2 regions of the Anaerosporomusa subterranea genome follow, and region 2 is predicted to be linked to the other one. Evidence: riboswitches for the same ligand, from Rfam matches in the RefSeq annotation. Region 2 holds a riboswitch; the other holds the start of a gene.

What was found. A riboswitch is a leader RNA that binds a small molecule or an ion and turns the genes downstream of it on or off. The one in region 2 is predicted to bind S-adenosylmethionine.
Region 1: another riboswitch for S-adenosylmethionine. It lies ahead of metK (methionine adenosyltransferase); the one in region 2 lies ahead of AXX12_RS15615 (methionine ABC transporter ATP-binding protein).

What each region holds. Positions count from the first base shown of each region.
Region 1 covers NZ_LSGP01000013.1:338,144-345,909, forward strand. Annotated here, with positions in the region: gene priA (primosomal protein N') at 1-2,179, opposite strand, end outside; gene AXX12_RS19195 (hypothetical protein) at 2,320-2,496, opposite strand; gene AXX12_RS05230 (heavy-metal-associated domain-containing protein) at 2,508-2,735, opposite strand; gene metK (methionine adenosyltransferase) at 2,897-4,081, opposite strand; SAM riboswitch class I at 4,151-4,255, opposite strand; gene coaBC (bifunctional phosphopantothenoylcysteine decarboxylase/phosphopantothenate--cysteine ligase CoaBC) at 4,329-5,519, opposite strand; gene rpoZ (DNA-directed RNA polymerase subunit omega) at 5,531-5,737, opposite strand; gene gmk (guanylate kinase) at 5,734-6,369, opposite strand; gene remA (extracellular matrix/biofilm regulator RemA) at 6,406-6,672, opposite strand; gene AXX12_RS05260 (YicC/YloC family endoribonuclease) at 6,713-7,597, opposite strand; gene AXX12_RS05265 (hypothetical protein) at 7,633-7,766, opposite strand, start outside.
Region 2 covers NZ_LSGP01000025.1:135,601-143,366, reverse strand. Annotated here, with positions in the region: gene AXX12_RS19075 (small acid-soluble spore protein P) at 1-147, opposite strand, end outside; gene AXX12_RS19660 (hypothetical protein) at 171-317, opposite strand; gene AXX12_RS15630 (hypothetical protein) at 340-684, opposite strand; gene AXX12_RS15625 (MetQ/NlpA family ABC transporter substrate-binding protein) at 1,174-1,980, opposite strand; gene AXX12_RS15620 (methionine ABC transporter permease) at 2,127-2,777, opposite strand; gene AXX12_RS15615 (methionine ABC transporter ATP-binding protein) at 2,746-3,804, opposite strand; SAM riboswitch class I at 3,876-3,980, opposite strand; gene AXX12_RS15610 (YerC/YecD family TrpR-related protein) at 4,318-4,644, shown strand; gene hisZ (ATP phosphoribosyltransferase regulatory subunit) at 4,631-5,818, shown strand; gene AXX12_RS15600 (HD domain-containing protein) at 5,819-6,346, shown strand; gene AXX12_RS15595 (D-2-hydroxyacid dehydrogenase) at 6,519-7,472, opposite strand; gene hisG (ATP phosphoribosyltransferase) at 7,650-7,766, shown strand, end outside.

The sequences.
Region 1 (7,766 bases), on a different contig from region 2:
CGCGTCGAGCGCTATTTTCGATTTCCGAAGAAATGGTGCAACGAATTAGGCGAATGAACGGCGGATAGTTTAAACTCCGGCGAAAGTCGACTTCACATCCGAAAAATTGCCGGTAGTCCTGCGCTGCTCCTGACTGAACAGCATAGTGGTCAGGATTGTATGTCTGCACAATGACTGAACCGGCTTTTTGCCCGCGTCCGGCTCGGCCTGCGGCTTGGGTGACTAAGGCAAACGTCTTCTCCGCTGCCCGAAAATCCGGCAGATTTAGGGTACTATCTGCAGCCAAAATGCCAACGGCAGTTACATTGGCAATATCATGTCCTTTGGCAACCATTTGCGTGCCAAGCAGAAGATCATACTTGCCTGCTTGAAAATCCCTCAGAATAGTATCAGTTGCGAATCGGCCGCCAGTCGTGTCTCGATCCATTCGTAGTATTCGGGCATTCGGCAGCAGTCGCTTCAGCTCTTCTTCAGCTTTTTGCGTGCCCGCGCCAAAGTAGCGAATATAGCGACTCTCACAGACTGGGCATACATCGGGAACAGTTTCTTGACGTCGGCAATAATGGCAGCGCAAGCTCTGAGCGTCAGCATGATAGACAAGCGAGACTGCGCAATGCTGGCACCGCATCACGTGACCGCATTCCCGGCACAGCAAAAAAGTCGAGTGTCCGCGCCGATTTAATAGCACGATAGCCTGTTCGCCACGGCTGATGGTATCCTGTAATAAGCAAGCTAAACGGTCAGAAATAACGCTTCGTCTCCCCTGCGCCATCTCTTCTCTCATATCAACAACTTCTACGGACGGCAAAACAGCACCGTCAGCGCGTTCTGTCAATTCCAATAATGTGTATTGGTTCGACAATGCGGTTTGATAGGACTCGATGGCAGGGGTAGCGCTGCCAAGTATAACAATCGCCCCTGCTAATTCGGCTCGTTTTAATGCTACATCACGGGCGTGGTAGCGAGGTGACTCTTCTTGTTTATACGTGAATTCATGTTCTTCGTCAAGAACAATTAGACCTAGATTTGACATAGGTGCAAAAATAGCCGAGCGGGCGCCAATTACGATGCCGGCTTGGCCTTCACGTAGTCGTTGCCAGGCGTCATAGCGTTCTCGTAAGGACAACTTACTATGAAAAACAACGACATCATTGCCAAAACGATTCTTGAAACGATTAACGATTTGACTTGTCAATGCAATTTCCGGTACAAGGACTATTACTTGTCTGCCCTGGTTCCGCGTTGTTGCTGCCGCTTCCATATATATTTCAGTCTTGCCACTGCCAGTAATGCCATGTAACAAAAAGGGTTTAAAGACGTTACTAATAAGAGCGGATTGGATTTTTTCAAGACAGATAGCCTGTTCTCTAGTCAATGGTTTGCGTTCAATGGTCGTGATTTCAGATTCTCTATAGCTGTCACATAGCTGAAGAATTGGCCGACAGGTTAGGACTCCGTCGCTTATTAGTTTCTGTACTCCGGTTATTGATATGCCAAGTTGTTTCAGCGATTCCTTCGTCATCGCGCCTTTTTCTAACAGTGTTTCTAATACACGACGTTGCGCAGGTCTTTTAACATATTCTGGTAGAGACTGACGGGCTAAGGCAGGGTCGGCTAAGCAGTATTCCTGAACAAATCGGCTTTGTTGGCGGGTTTTCGCTTGGCTATCAATTACGACTAGCTTACGGTTGACGAGAAGTTGTAGTTTGCTCAGTATGTCAAGACCGAATCGACGCACCAAAGCATCTCTGTCCACAGGTTGCTTAGCTCCGATGAAAGCAATCAGACTGAGACTACCGTCAAAGACTTCACTGGTGGGCATGGGATCACAACTATTTAAATGGTAGAGTTGCTGAGTCTTAATCCCCTTTTTACCTGGTACGAATAATCGTAAGGCTTCAGCAAGAGTACAGAGATAATAGTCTGATAGCCATTGTGCCAATTGTAACATCGAGTCATCAAACCAAGGAAAATTATCGAGCGCCGTCTTTACTTGTTTTAATTCCGCCGGATCGCCATCGCGGGTTGCAATAATAAAACCCTCAGCCTCTCTATTGCCAAAAGGAACAATAACTCGCCAGCCTGGTGCGAGAAAGTCAAGCTCAGGTGGTATTATATAGCTGAATGCCTGCTGCAAGGAGCGCGTAGGCACATTGATTATGATCTCGCCAATTTTCATGAAGTGTTCCTTTATCCTTAAATAATGCTATTATACTACATTGGCTGTAGAAAGCCAAAATCCTCTTCATCCATGTTTGAAGAATGTCGAAGTTAGTCATAAACTGGTTTGGGCTCCGCCATTAGCGGAGCCCAAACCAGCTATCGAATATGCATTTTTTCCGAATAGGGATGCAATATTTCTCTCAGCGAGCAGTCATCCAAACAACTTGAACCGGCGTATGGGCTAACATCCCATTCCTCTGCAGCCTCCATGGCCGGGCGTTTATAATAATGTTTAAATCTCTGTTTTCCTGGCGGTTTGAAACGCATGAACATAAAATCAACTCCTATTCCCTGATGGAGTAGCCAAGTGTCTGTAGCGTTTCTTCGATATATCCACTTTTAACCATGTTGGGGTCATATTCTACAGATACCTGCTTATTAGTCTGATCCACGTTTACATGGCTTACACCATCAAGATGAGATAGAGTATGCTCGATGCGGTCAACGCAATGTTCACCCATAAGACCGCCGATCCGGTACACAGAATTCGTGGTCTTGTCTCGTGTCTTCATTTCGTCTCACTACCCTCCCTTCTTATCGTGAATAGTGCCAACTGTTGTAGTATAGCCCGATTTTAATGTTTTCACCGCAAAACAAGGCTGCCTAATGAGTGCGGAAATAAAAGGACGGTACTACAAGCGTAGTATCGTCCTTTTGTGAAATCTTATGAGTATTACTTGATCCCTGCATCAGTGCGGAGCAGAGTTGCTTTATCTGTTCTCTCCCAAGGCAGGTCTACATCAACCCGACCAAAGTGGCCATACGCAGCAGTCTGACGGTAAATCGGACGTCTCAAATCAAGTGATTGGATGATTGCGGCAGGTCGCAGGTCAAAATGCTTTTGGACCAACTGAGAGATCAGCGCTTCGTCAACCTTGGCTGTGCCAAAAGTTTCCACTAATACGGAAACTGGCTTGGCAATGCCGATAGCATAGGCGAGCTGAATTTCACATTTATCAGCCAATCCAGCGGCTACTACATTTTTAGCAACATAGCGCGCCGCATACGCCGCCGAGCGATCAACCTTTGTAGGATCTTTTCCTGAAAAGGCACCGCCGCCATGACGAGCCATGCCACCATAGGTGTCAACAATGATCTTTCTGCCTGTAAGCCCAGAATCGCCTTGTGGTCCGCCAACAACAAAACGTCCGGTTGGATTAATATAGTATTTCGTATTTTCATCAAGTAAATGTGCCGGTACGATCGGTTTGATAACGTGTTCAATAATATCGTTGTTAATTTGTATCCCTTCCACGTCAGGACTATGCTGAGAAGATATGACAATGGTATCAACCCGGACTGGTTTGCCCTCTTCATATTCGACGGTGACTTGAGTTTTTCCATCAGGACGCAAATAATTCATCTTTCCGTTCTTGCGAACTTCAGATAAACGGTGCGCAAGCTTATGCGCTAGGGAAATGGGCAAAGGCATATATTCAGGCGTTTCATTTGTCGCAAAACCAAACATCATGCCTTGGTCGCCGGCGCCAATGGATTCAACTGTTTCGAGTTCGCCTTTTTTCGCTTCAAACGATTTGTTAACTCCTAAAGCAATATCAGCAGATTGTTCATCAATGGAAGTTATTACACCGCAGGTCTCACTGTCAAAACCATACTTGGCACGAGTGTATCCGATATCGCGAATCGTGTGTCGAACAATTTTGGGGATATCGACATAGCAGTTGGTGGTGATTTCACCGACAACATGGACTAAACCAGTGGTGATCAGCGTTTCGCATGCTACACGGGCATAAGGATCTTGCGCCAGTATGGCGTCAAGTACACTATCCGAGATTTGGTCGGCGATTTTGTCAGGATGTCCTTCAGTAACCGACTCTGAAGTAAAAAGTCTACGCATAGATATATACCTCCTAATTACTATCCTTTCACAGTAAAAAAAAACTCCCTCAAGAGAGGGTGTTATTCTCTCCCATCTTGCGGCTATTCCGCAGGACTTGGCACCGTTTTGAGAATGCTCAAATGGTTGCCGCGGTTTCATCGGGCCTGTCCCTCCACCAACTCTTGATGAGTAGTACTATGTAATTTTCACCATGATTATTCTACGGGATAAGGGCATAAAATGCAACAGGTTTTTAGCAAATATTTTATAAGAGTTGAGAAACTTTATTCAAAATTACTAGTGCAACCTCATCTTTCGACATCAGAGGTAAATCCTCTATATGTCCATCACGGAAAATCAACTTAGCAATATTCGTATCTGTGTTAAAGCCTGCGCCTGGTAATGTCACATCATTAGCCACAATCATGTCTAAATTTTTGCGAGTTAATTTTTCCTGAGCGTGTAGCAATAAATCTTGCGTCTCTGCTGCAAAACCAACTAAAACCTGCTTTTGTTTGTGTTGGCCAAGCTCAGAGAGAATGTCAGGATTTTTCTCTAACTCTAAAACCAAACTATCGCCGGTTTTTTTTATTTTATGCACTGCAGCCTGTTTGGGACGATAATCGGCGACAGCAGCTGCCTTGATCACGATGTTTGAGTCATCATATTCAGACAATACAGCATCCCGCATCGCTGCTGCTGTTTCGACATCAATCCGCCTAACTCCTTGCGGCGTAGGTAAGGAAACAGGGCCAGATATCAGAACAACATTAGCTCCCATTTTAGCTGCCGCTTTTGCAATCGCATAGCCCATTTTTCCGCTTGATCGGTTTCCAACAAAGCGTACCGGGTCAATTGGTTCTCGCGTTCCTCCTGCGGTGACGATTACCTTCTTATCTTTGAGTATTCCGCGAGAGGAAAGCACGGCCGCAATTTCATCTACAATTCGTCCAGGGGCTGCCAGTCGTCCAGGACCTTCGGTGCCGCAAGCCAACAAACCGGATTCGGGATCGACAAAATAATACCCGAGATTTGCGAGTTTGCTCAGGTTGTTTTGGACAATGGGGTTCTGATACATGTGTGTATTCATAGCGGGAGCCAAGAGAATCGGCGCTTGGGTGGCCATAACCGTAGTAGAAAGCATATCATCAGCAATTCCATTGGCAATCTTACCAATGATATTGGCCGTTGCTGGTGCGATGACCATGATATCTGCTAGAGTTGCCAGTGCAATATGAGCTACATGCCATTGCTTTGGCTCATCCCACATACTAACAGCAACCGGATTGCCGCTCATTTCACGAAATGTTAACGGAGTGACAAATTGGGCTGAGGCCTGTGTCATAATAACATGCACACTGGCGCCAGCCTTTCTTAACAAACTGACAATTTCAACAGCTTTATATGCGGCAATGCCGCCAGTCACGCCAATAACAACGTTTTTCCCTGCTAGCACTTGCGATCCTCCTATTTAATGCCGACTTTCGTTCGTTCAAAGGAAACATGATTTTGAATAATCTCTTCCAACGCTAACGTGACAGGTTTATTGGATTTGCTGTCGGCCGTTGTTGCTTCCCCGCTCATGATTTCGCGTGCTCGTTTAGCGGTTAGGACTACGAGTGTGTATTTGCTATCCACTTTGTTGACGAGCACATCTAATGAAGGATGGATCATAAGTCTGCCTCCTTAGGCGATATTTGCCTGCCGGCAATTTCGTGAACGATTTCCTTATTACGTGCAACAAGGCACTTTTCAGCTTCAACGATAGCGGCAATTTTCCTGACTGCCTCCGGCACTTCATCATTGACAACAACATATTGGTAATTGTAAATAAACGAGAGTTCCTGATATACGCAACTCAAACGCAAATCAATGAGGTCTTGCGTTTCAGTCCCCCGCTTATGTATCCGCGTTTCCAGTTCATTAATTGAAGGCGGAACAATAAAGACAAATACTCCTTGCGGAAATTTATCTTTAACCTGCATAGCACCTTGAATATCAATCTCGAGAATAACATCTAGGCCACTTTGTAGTTGTTCCTTAACATACTTTATGGGCGTGCCATAGAATCGCCCATAAACCTCGGCCCACTCCAGAAGTTCATCATTGGCAGCCATCGATTTGAAGTCTGCCTCGGAAACAAACCAGTAATTAACACCGTTTATTTCACCTGGGCGAGGCGACCGTGTTGTAGCTGAAACAGAATAGTGCAGGTTAGGATAGTTCTGCAGCAATTCTTTGCATATTGTCCCCTTCCCGGTCCCGGAAGGGCCGGAAAGTACGACTAATATTCCCTGCCGCGCCATCATATAGACTCCTTCTATCAGATATAATTTTACTGTTTATTCTGCAGCATCGTCGCTGACATCTTTGCTGACTAACCGATGGGCAACCGTCTCTGGTTGCACAGCCGAAAGAATGACATGATCACTATCAGCAATGATGACCGCGCGGGTTCTGCGTCCATAGGTTGCGTCGATCAGCATGCCCCGATCGCGTGCTTCTTGGATAATGCGCTTGATGGGAGCCGATTCCGGACTCACGATTGATATGATCCGATTGGCGGAGACGATATTGCCGAAACCGATGTTGATGAGTTTGATATCCATTAATAAAAACCTCCTACTCTTATTCGAACTGCAGCCTACATTACTCTATGTTTTGGATTTGTTCTCTGACCTTCTCCAGTTCACTTTTCATTTCAACAACAAGGTTTGCGACAGTAAAATCGTTTGCTTTAGAGGCAATCGTATTCGTCTCGCGATTGATTTCTTGCAAAAGAAAGTCCAGTTTTCGGCCAACCGATTCATCGGAATCAATGGTTCGATAGAACTGATCAAAATGACTGTTTAGACGGACTAACTCTTCTGTAAAATTGGTGCGTTCGGCGAAGCAAGCAACTTCCTGCAACACACGCGCCTCATCAGGTTGGTTCCCAAGCAACGAAAGCGTTTCACGCAGACGCACCAGAAGTCGTTCGTTATATTCCTCGATGATTTGGGGAGCACGCTCTTCGATAACTGCAGCATGTTTAGCGATAATGCCTAGACGATGTGATAGGTCTTTTTCGATATTTGCACCTTCCCTCGTGCGCATTTTGAGTAGATTATCGACTGCGCTATCAAGGGCGACCGATAGTTTGGGCCATAGCTGTTCGGCGTCTTCCACAACCTCTTCCGACTTGAGAACATCCGGATAGGAAGCGATTTGCCTAAGTGCGATATCTGCAGGTAAATCTAGAACATCGGCCAACTCTCTTAATGCTTTATAGTAAGCGATCGCCAATTCTTTGTCAACCCTTAAGGATCGTTTCTTCCCCCCGTACTCATCTAGTGTGATATAAACGTCGATACGCCCCCTGGCTAATGAATCTGCCACGCGGCGCCGAATTCGATCCTCGAGGGAGTTAAGATTTTTAGGCATACGGATAACAATTTCATTATAACGATGATTGACTGCTTTGATCTCCACAGTGAAGCGATGATGGTTGTCCATGAATTCGCCGCGGCCGAAGCCGGTCATACTTTTCAACACCGGAAACTCCTCTCTTCGCATAGCATTATTATATTCTAGAGTACTTTTTCAAGATCAAAGAAAAAAGATCGATTATGCTTGGTATCATCAGTTAGCAACAATAAAACGGGGCGATTTCGTAAGAGCGTTTTGTCAACAAAATATAAATAGAATTGGGCACTAGCCAGTA
Region 2 (7,766 bases):
ACCTTGGCCGCCATGGCGTTGGCCCTTGTGGTTTCTATTCTTAACCTCTTTTGACCCGGATAAGGGTTCAGGCATATTTTTGTCATCATTCTTTTCGCGCGTTGGTCCAGGGGATTGGTCTACGGGATATGCTTCGGGTTTTGTCATAGCGTTTCCTCCTCTTGCAACTGTTAAGAATTTTTTAAGGTTTCATTACGCCTGTCACGGCGATCTTGCTGAATTTGTTGGGCCTGGTGACTGTTGGTTGGCCGCACGCTTAATTCATCCACCGTGTTTATCAAATTTTTGTCTGGGTTGAGGCTTGTCTGCTTTTTCATAGGTTTTCCTCCGTTCTCAGGCTCAATCGTGAGTGATGGATTGCACTGCTTGAGCGCATTCGTGGATATGACGGACATAATCTTCGACTAGATCCTGGACGATAGTTGTGCGTTCATCTATTGATTCATCGTCTTTTTCCACATCAATTAAATCAACTCGCACAGACCGGTCGTCAAGGTAGGTGCATTTGAAATCAAAGCTATACTTTGTATGACCAGCTGTGTCAACATGGATGTTTAGCGCTTGTGAATCAGCTGCATCGCCGCGCACGCTAAAGGAATCTGTCTGATGGAGCTGAAACGGTAAATTTTCGTTCCATGCCGCAACCAACGTAGGCTGACTAATAGATAAATTCTGATCGGCCATTTTTGTCACCTCCCTATCTATAGCGTGCAGAAACTTGCCTGGTTTTATCCGTGGCAAAAATCAACCTTATATTTTTACAAGGGCGTTTAGAAAGCCCCATATACTAGGCGGCCTCGCGAATCCAGCAGCGACGCGTACAAGAGGGTACGCTAGCAATGGGTTTGCGAGGTCAACAACGTAGATGGGGCTTTATCAACGTACGAAAAAGCAGCCGGGTTTTGCCGGCTGCTTACACAATTTAGATTGTGTTCATAACATGTCATGACATGTGTGATACTTAGACTATGCAATTGTCGCAAGGCTTCCATTGACCGACAGAAAACTCGCTGAATTTTCTTGTCGGGTGGTAATCGCCTTCGTCCTTCAATGGAATCACCTCCATCGCTCCCTGTCGGAGAGCCCAACTGCTTCTTTTCCCTCTGTTCTGATTACAGTATAACACGAGTTGTTTGAATTTTCAAGCGACTGGACAAGTATACAGTATATAACTTACCAAGCTGCGATAACAGACCCTTTGAAGTGATCGAGAATGAACTTTCTGACTTCTTCAGTTTGATAGGCCTTGATTAATTTCTGGAAAGCTGGGTTGTCTTTGTCTTTAATGCGCGCAACAATCAGATTGGCGTAAGGGGAGTTGCCGTCCTCAAGAGCAATGGCATCTTTAACCGGAACCATGCCAGCCGCGATGGCGTAGTTTGTATTGACTGCAGCCAAGTCCACGTCGGCGATAGAACGGGGCAATTGCGCAGCGTCGAGTTCTTTGATTTTCAGGTTTTTCGGATTTTCTAGAATATCAGCGGCAGTGGCTTTATGACCAAGACCAGGCTTGAGTTTGAGCATTCCGTGCCTTTCGAGCAGAGCCAATGCGCGGCCGCCGTTCGTCGGGTCATTAGGGATGGCGACAACCGAGCCAGGCTTAATCTCAGTCAGGTTCTTCACTTTTTTTGAATACAGTCCCATGGGGAAGATTACAGTCTTGGCAATGGAAACAAGTTCAAATTTGCGATCTTTAACAATGTTGTCAAGATACGGCTCATGTTGGAAACTGTTTACATCAATGTCGCCTTGGTTCAAAGCAACATTGGGCTGAATGTAATCATTAAATTCAACGACCTGAATCTTGAGGCCGTCTTTTTCGGCGATTTTCTTCACTACATCCATGATCTCGGCATGCGGACCTGCTGTGACGCCTACTTTGATCGAGCTGGCTTTCGACGCGTCTTGTTTGGCGCCGCCGCAACCCGCGAACACAGTGGCGGCAAATACGACAAGAAGTAATACGGAAAGTTTTTTCATTTTTAATAATCCTCCATTTTAACACAATCCCTTTGCGCTCGGTGAAAGTGATTGGCCGCGAAAACGCGAAAGACACGCAGCGCCTTTCGCGTTTTCGCGGCCCAAAAACCGTTCTTTCGTTCTCAAAGACCGTGGCAGCGTTTTTCTTATTTCCTAAACTTCTTGGCGAGTGCATCACCGCAGGATTGTACAATCTGAACCTGAGCAATCAAGATAATGACAGTGATGAGCATAACGTCGGCCCGGAAACGCTGATAGCCATAGCGGATGGCCAGATCGCCCAGTCCGCCGCCACCGATGGCGCCCGCCATGGCCGAATGACCGATTAGATTAATAATCGTGAGAGTAAGACCGAGAATAATTGCGGGCAGCGCTTCTGGGACTAGAACTTTGATGATAATCTGAGTCGGTGACGCGCCCATCGCCTGTGCTGCTTCAATTACTCCGCGATCAACTTCCTGCAGTGCGGACTCAATAATTCTCGCAACAAACGGTATAGCCGCTAAACTTAGTGGCACAATGGCGGCATTGGTGCCGATCGAGGTTCCGGCGAGCAACCGGGTTAAAGGAATAATCGCAACCATTAGGATGATGAATGGAGTGGAACGGGCGGCGTTAGCGATTGCGCCTAATGTTCGGTTGAGTGCGATATTTTCCAGGATATGGCCGCGGGCAGTTGTCACTAAGATTATTCCCAGCGGCAGGCCAACCAAGGTAGCGATGAAGGATGAGACGCCAACCATATATATCGTTTCAAGCAGTGATTCAGCTAATAGCAAGAGCATCTCGTTTGACATAGCCAATCACCTCCACTCCTAATTCTCTTGCTTCTAAATAGTTTAGAGCGCTTTGCATTGAGGTTGTGTCACCAGTTACTTCAATGATTAATGTTCCAAACGGTATGTTCTGAATGTGGTCAATGTTGCCAAACAAAATACTGACATCGACGTTGCAGTGGCGAATCAGGGAGGCGATGATCGGCTCTTTCGCGGCCTTTCCCAGAAACGATACGCGAACGATTAAGTGACTGTCTGTCAAGGGAACCGGCGAGAAGGCCGTATCTTTGAAAATATCCGGTAAATCATAGTTGATAATCGTCCGGATGAATTCGCGGGTAGTGGTAGTCTCTGGCTTGGCGAACAAATCGATGACAGGCCCTTGTTCGATGATTACACCGTTCTCGATCACAGCAACCCGGTCGCAAATTTGTTTAATGACTTGCATTTCGTGGGTAATCAAGACAATGGTTAATCCAAGCCTTTTATTGATATCTTTTAGCAATTCCAGGATCGACTGTGTGGTCTGAGGATCAAGCGCAGAGGTGGCTTCATCGCATAACAGCACCTTTGGCCGGCTTGCCAGCGCTCTGGCGATGCCGACACGCTGCTTTTGACCGCCACTTAGTTGGGAAGGATATTGATTGCGTTTGTCGCTAAGTCCGACCAGATCTAACAAAGGTAAAACCGCGTCTTCAATCTTTTTCTTATCCCAGCCGACTAATTCCAGCGGAAAAGCGATATTGTCATACACCGTACGTGAAGACAATAGATTGAAGTGCTGAAAAATCATGCCAATTTTCTTACGGGCATCCCGCAAATCTCTTTCAGACATGGATGAAAGTTCCTGACCATCCACGACGACTGTACCAACAGTCGGCTTTTCCAGCATATTAATGCAACGGATGAGCGTACTTTTACCAGCGCCGCTTTTGCCGATGACGCCGAATATTTCTCCGCTGTTTACCTGGATGCTGACCCCTTTAAGCGCGTGAACCGGCCCCGACGATCCCGGATAAGTTTTTACAATGCCACTTAGGTTAATCATAGGCTGTTCTCCTTTCTACAAAAAACAAAAACCTCTTCACTGAGTGAAGAGGTACGCAGACATACCGTCTCCCCTCATCTCTCAGGATTACTCCTGTTGGAATTGGCACCGTTTCGCAAAAGCGATGGTTGCCGCAGCGTCATCGGGCCAGTCCCTCAGCTAACTCATGATGAATGGGTAATGTGTGAAGTTGATGAAATATATATTAGCACACTGAATATATGGAGTCAATACTTTTTTATAATGTCCAGAAACTATAACCGTAGAAGTCGTTAGCGCGAAGCCCGCGAAGGGCGCAAGCGCCGCAAAGCGGAATAATAACTATCTTTGCGCCGCTAGCGATCTTAGTGCACGCTTTAACCGCTAAATCGTTTCGCCCATATCCCAAAGACGCCACAGCGGTTCTCTTATTCTGTTATATTTTCTCTTTGTAAAGAATAAAAGAAGTAAAGCAGGGAAATGGTTATGATTGGCGAATTAGCGTTATATGTGTAGACAAAGGAGGATTCTGTCATGACGGTAAACCCAAAGCTGAAAGATGAACTGACCGATCAGTTGGTAAAGGCGATCTTGCTGTTGCGTACAGAAGAAGAGTGTTACCAATTTTTCGAAGACGTTTGTACCATTGGTGAAATTAAGGCTCTAGCGCAGCGACTTGAGGTGGCGGGTATGTTAAAACGGCGTCACACCTATGAAGAAATTGTCGAACGAACAGGTGCAAGCACAGCGACAATTAGTCGTGTTAAACGCTGTTTGTACTATGGCGCTGACGGATATAATATCGTGCTAACGCGTCTGGAGGAACAACTCGCGCAAGGAGGAGACAATGAAACCAAATGAGCCGGCAATCAAGATTCCCTATGGCACTAAGGACTTTTTGCCCGCTGAGGCCAGAGGTAAACGCGTGTTGGAGGAAAAGTTGGCAACCCAGTTCGGTTCTTGGGGTTATGAGGAAGTAGTTACTCCAACAATGGAATATCTCCAGACCTTAACAACCGGAACGGGCTTAGACCTGTCTGAGCAAATGTTTGTCCTTTTTGATCGTAGCAATCGAATACTGGCGCTACGACCGGAAATGACCATACCAATTGCCAGATTGGCTGCGACTCGGCTGCGGGAAAAGCCGTTGCCGTTGCGGCTGTTTTATCTGACAAACGTATTTCGCCATGAAGAAGCGCAAGCCGGCAGGCAATGCGAGTTTCACCAGGCTGGAGTGGAGTTGATGGGAGCATCTGAGCCTTCTGCTGACGCTGAAGTCATCGGCTTGGCTATTTCTGCCGCTCTTGCAGCCGGGTTGCGCGATTTCCGCATTTGCCTGGGACAGGTGGATTTTATCAACGGTATCATGGCTGATGGTGGCTTGAGTGAGCAAGAACGCCAAGAAATTAAACAATGTCTGGTGAAAAGGGATTTAGTGGGACTCGAGCGCACTACGAAGCTGAGTGGACTGACTAATGAAAAGCAAGCGGCAATTTGTCAGATACCACTTTTGAGTGGTGGACGGGAAGCACTGAGCGCGGCTAGAGACCTTGTGACTAACTTTGCGAGCCGAGCCGCTCTCGACAATTTGGAAGCTATTTTCGAATTGCTGCACGCGTATGGTTTGCAGCAATATGTTTCGTTCGACTTAGGCATTATTCGTGACTTCGATTACTACACCGGCATGGTGTTTGAAGGATATACTCCCGGACTAGGGTTCCCCTTCTGCGGCGGCGGACGCTATGATCGCATGCTGGCTTCGTTTGGTCTGGAGTGTCCGGCCACAGGCTTTGCAATGGGCATTGAGCGGTTATTGCTGGCGCTTAACCGGCAAGGTCTCAATCAGCAAGAGGGCATGCGCGACGTTTATGTAAGTTGGCAAGAGGGAAAACTACTTGAGGCAATCGCAGCAACTAGGCGACTACGCGAAGATGGCGCAGTTGTTGAACTCTCACCGATCGCTGAATTAAGAGCAAAGGCAGAACAGAATCAACGTCAACGCGGTTTTCGGGAATTGCTGTATATAGGTGAGTAAATGCGACGCGTTAAACAAGTGTTATCAGCGATACGGGCTGAAGTTACACCGCAAGATGCGGCTTTTGTCGCCAAGCATCTCACTCAGTCAGAACTTGAGCTGTTTAGGCAGATGAGCCTTCCAGATCAACGGCATTGTCTTAATGTGGCAAACACTGTAGCAGAGCTGGCTGGTGGACTGCGCGAAGTTAACCAGCCGGTTTTGATCAAAGCAGCTCTGTTACATGATGTTGGGCGCAGGCGAGGCGATGTCAGCACCAGCGATAAGATCATGGCTGTTATCAGCAGGGCTGTGTTCGGTAGCGGATTTGCTCAAAAGTGGGGCAAACAGGGACGAGGCGGTGCTTGGGAAAACTTACGCCATGCGTTCTATGTAAGTGCGAACCATCCAGAAATTGGCGCCAAACTGCTGCGACAAGCCGGAACCGAAGAACAGGTCATCAATTTAGTCCGCTATCATCATCACCCTGCCGGCATGGCCGATTCAAAGGAACTTAGCCTGCTGCGCCAAGCAGATGATTTGAATTAATAGAGGCTGTTGCAAAACGCCCATCTGCGTTGTTGCTCCTGCGGTTACTTGCTTGCGTACCCGTATCGTACGCGGCGCGGCGTAATCCTCGTCGCGCCTAGCATCTGAACATTTTGTAACAGCCTCTACCCTGAAATAGCAAAAACCCGGCTTCGGCCGGGTTTTTTGTTATTTAATATCCCTTGGACTTGTCGATAATATTAAACATCTCTCCGCCGTTTGCATAGCGGGCAAGATTATCGGCGAAGGTCTTGATCGCCCTATCTAAATAATATGGCGAACTGGCGGCAACATGGGGAGAAATGATGACATTTGGCATATCCCATAAGGGACTGTCCTCAGGCAACGGTTCCTGGTCAAAGACATCAAGGCCAGCGCCGCGAATTAATCCCTCTTGAAGTGCCTGAACCAAGTCTGATTGACGAATGACATCGCCGCGGGCGATATTGATCAGATAGGCAGACCGCTTCATGGCGGTGAAGTGCTCTAAACGCAATAACTCCCTCGTCTCTTCCGTTAGCGGCAGAGAAACAACAACAAAGTCGCAAAAGGAGAGCATTTCCAGCAGTTTATCAGGAGCATACATTTTATCAACAAAAATCTCTTGGGAAGCTCTGCGCTTTGTCGCTAATACTTGCATGCCCAGTCCCTTGGACTTTTTGGCAATTTCACGGCCAATACTGCCTAAGCCGATAATGCCAATGGTTTTTTCATGAATTTCATCAGGTAAAGTTCGCTTCCACTTTTTATCGATTTGCTGCCTAATCAATACATGTAGGCAACGGCTGAACGCAAGGATGAGTGATAAGACATGCTCAGATACCGGGATGCCATGTATACCGCGCGAATTGGTTAAAACTACATTGCTATTTTGCATTTCGGGGAAAACTAGATTCTCCACTCCTGCAGTTAAGGCATGAACCCACTTTAATTTCGGCGCTTGCGAAAACAGCGGACGAATATCAGTCATCCCCATGGCAACGATTACGTCGGTATTCTCTATATACTCTCGAGCACTTTCCAAATCACTAACGGTGATTCGAGCTTGTGGAACCAAATTCGTGATGGTAGTGATGTGGCGATCACTCAGGGGATTGAGGATCAGCACATTAAGTGTGGGTGTCATAACGATAAGCCCCCTTCAAGCTTCACTATTTTAAGTATACTTCTACAAAAAATTGAAAAGTCCTACATTTCCTGATTAGGCAAATGAAGATTAGAAAATTGTTGACTCTAAGAATATCCCATGATACCATGTTATCATATTAATAATTTAACGTAATAAAGAATACGGAGGAATATAATGACCTCAGTTGATATGAATTATTTGACAATAGCTTTGCCAAAAGGCAAGTTATTCAAACCAGCAACCGATATGTTGGCTCAATTAGGCTACAGCGCAGAAGATTTGAGCGAAAAC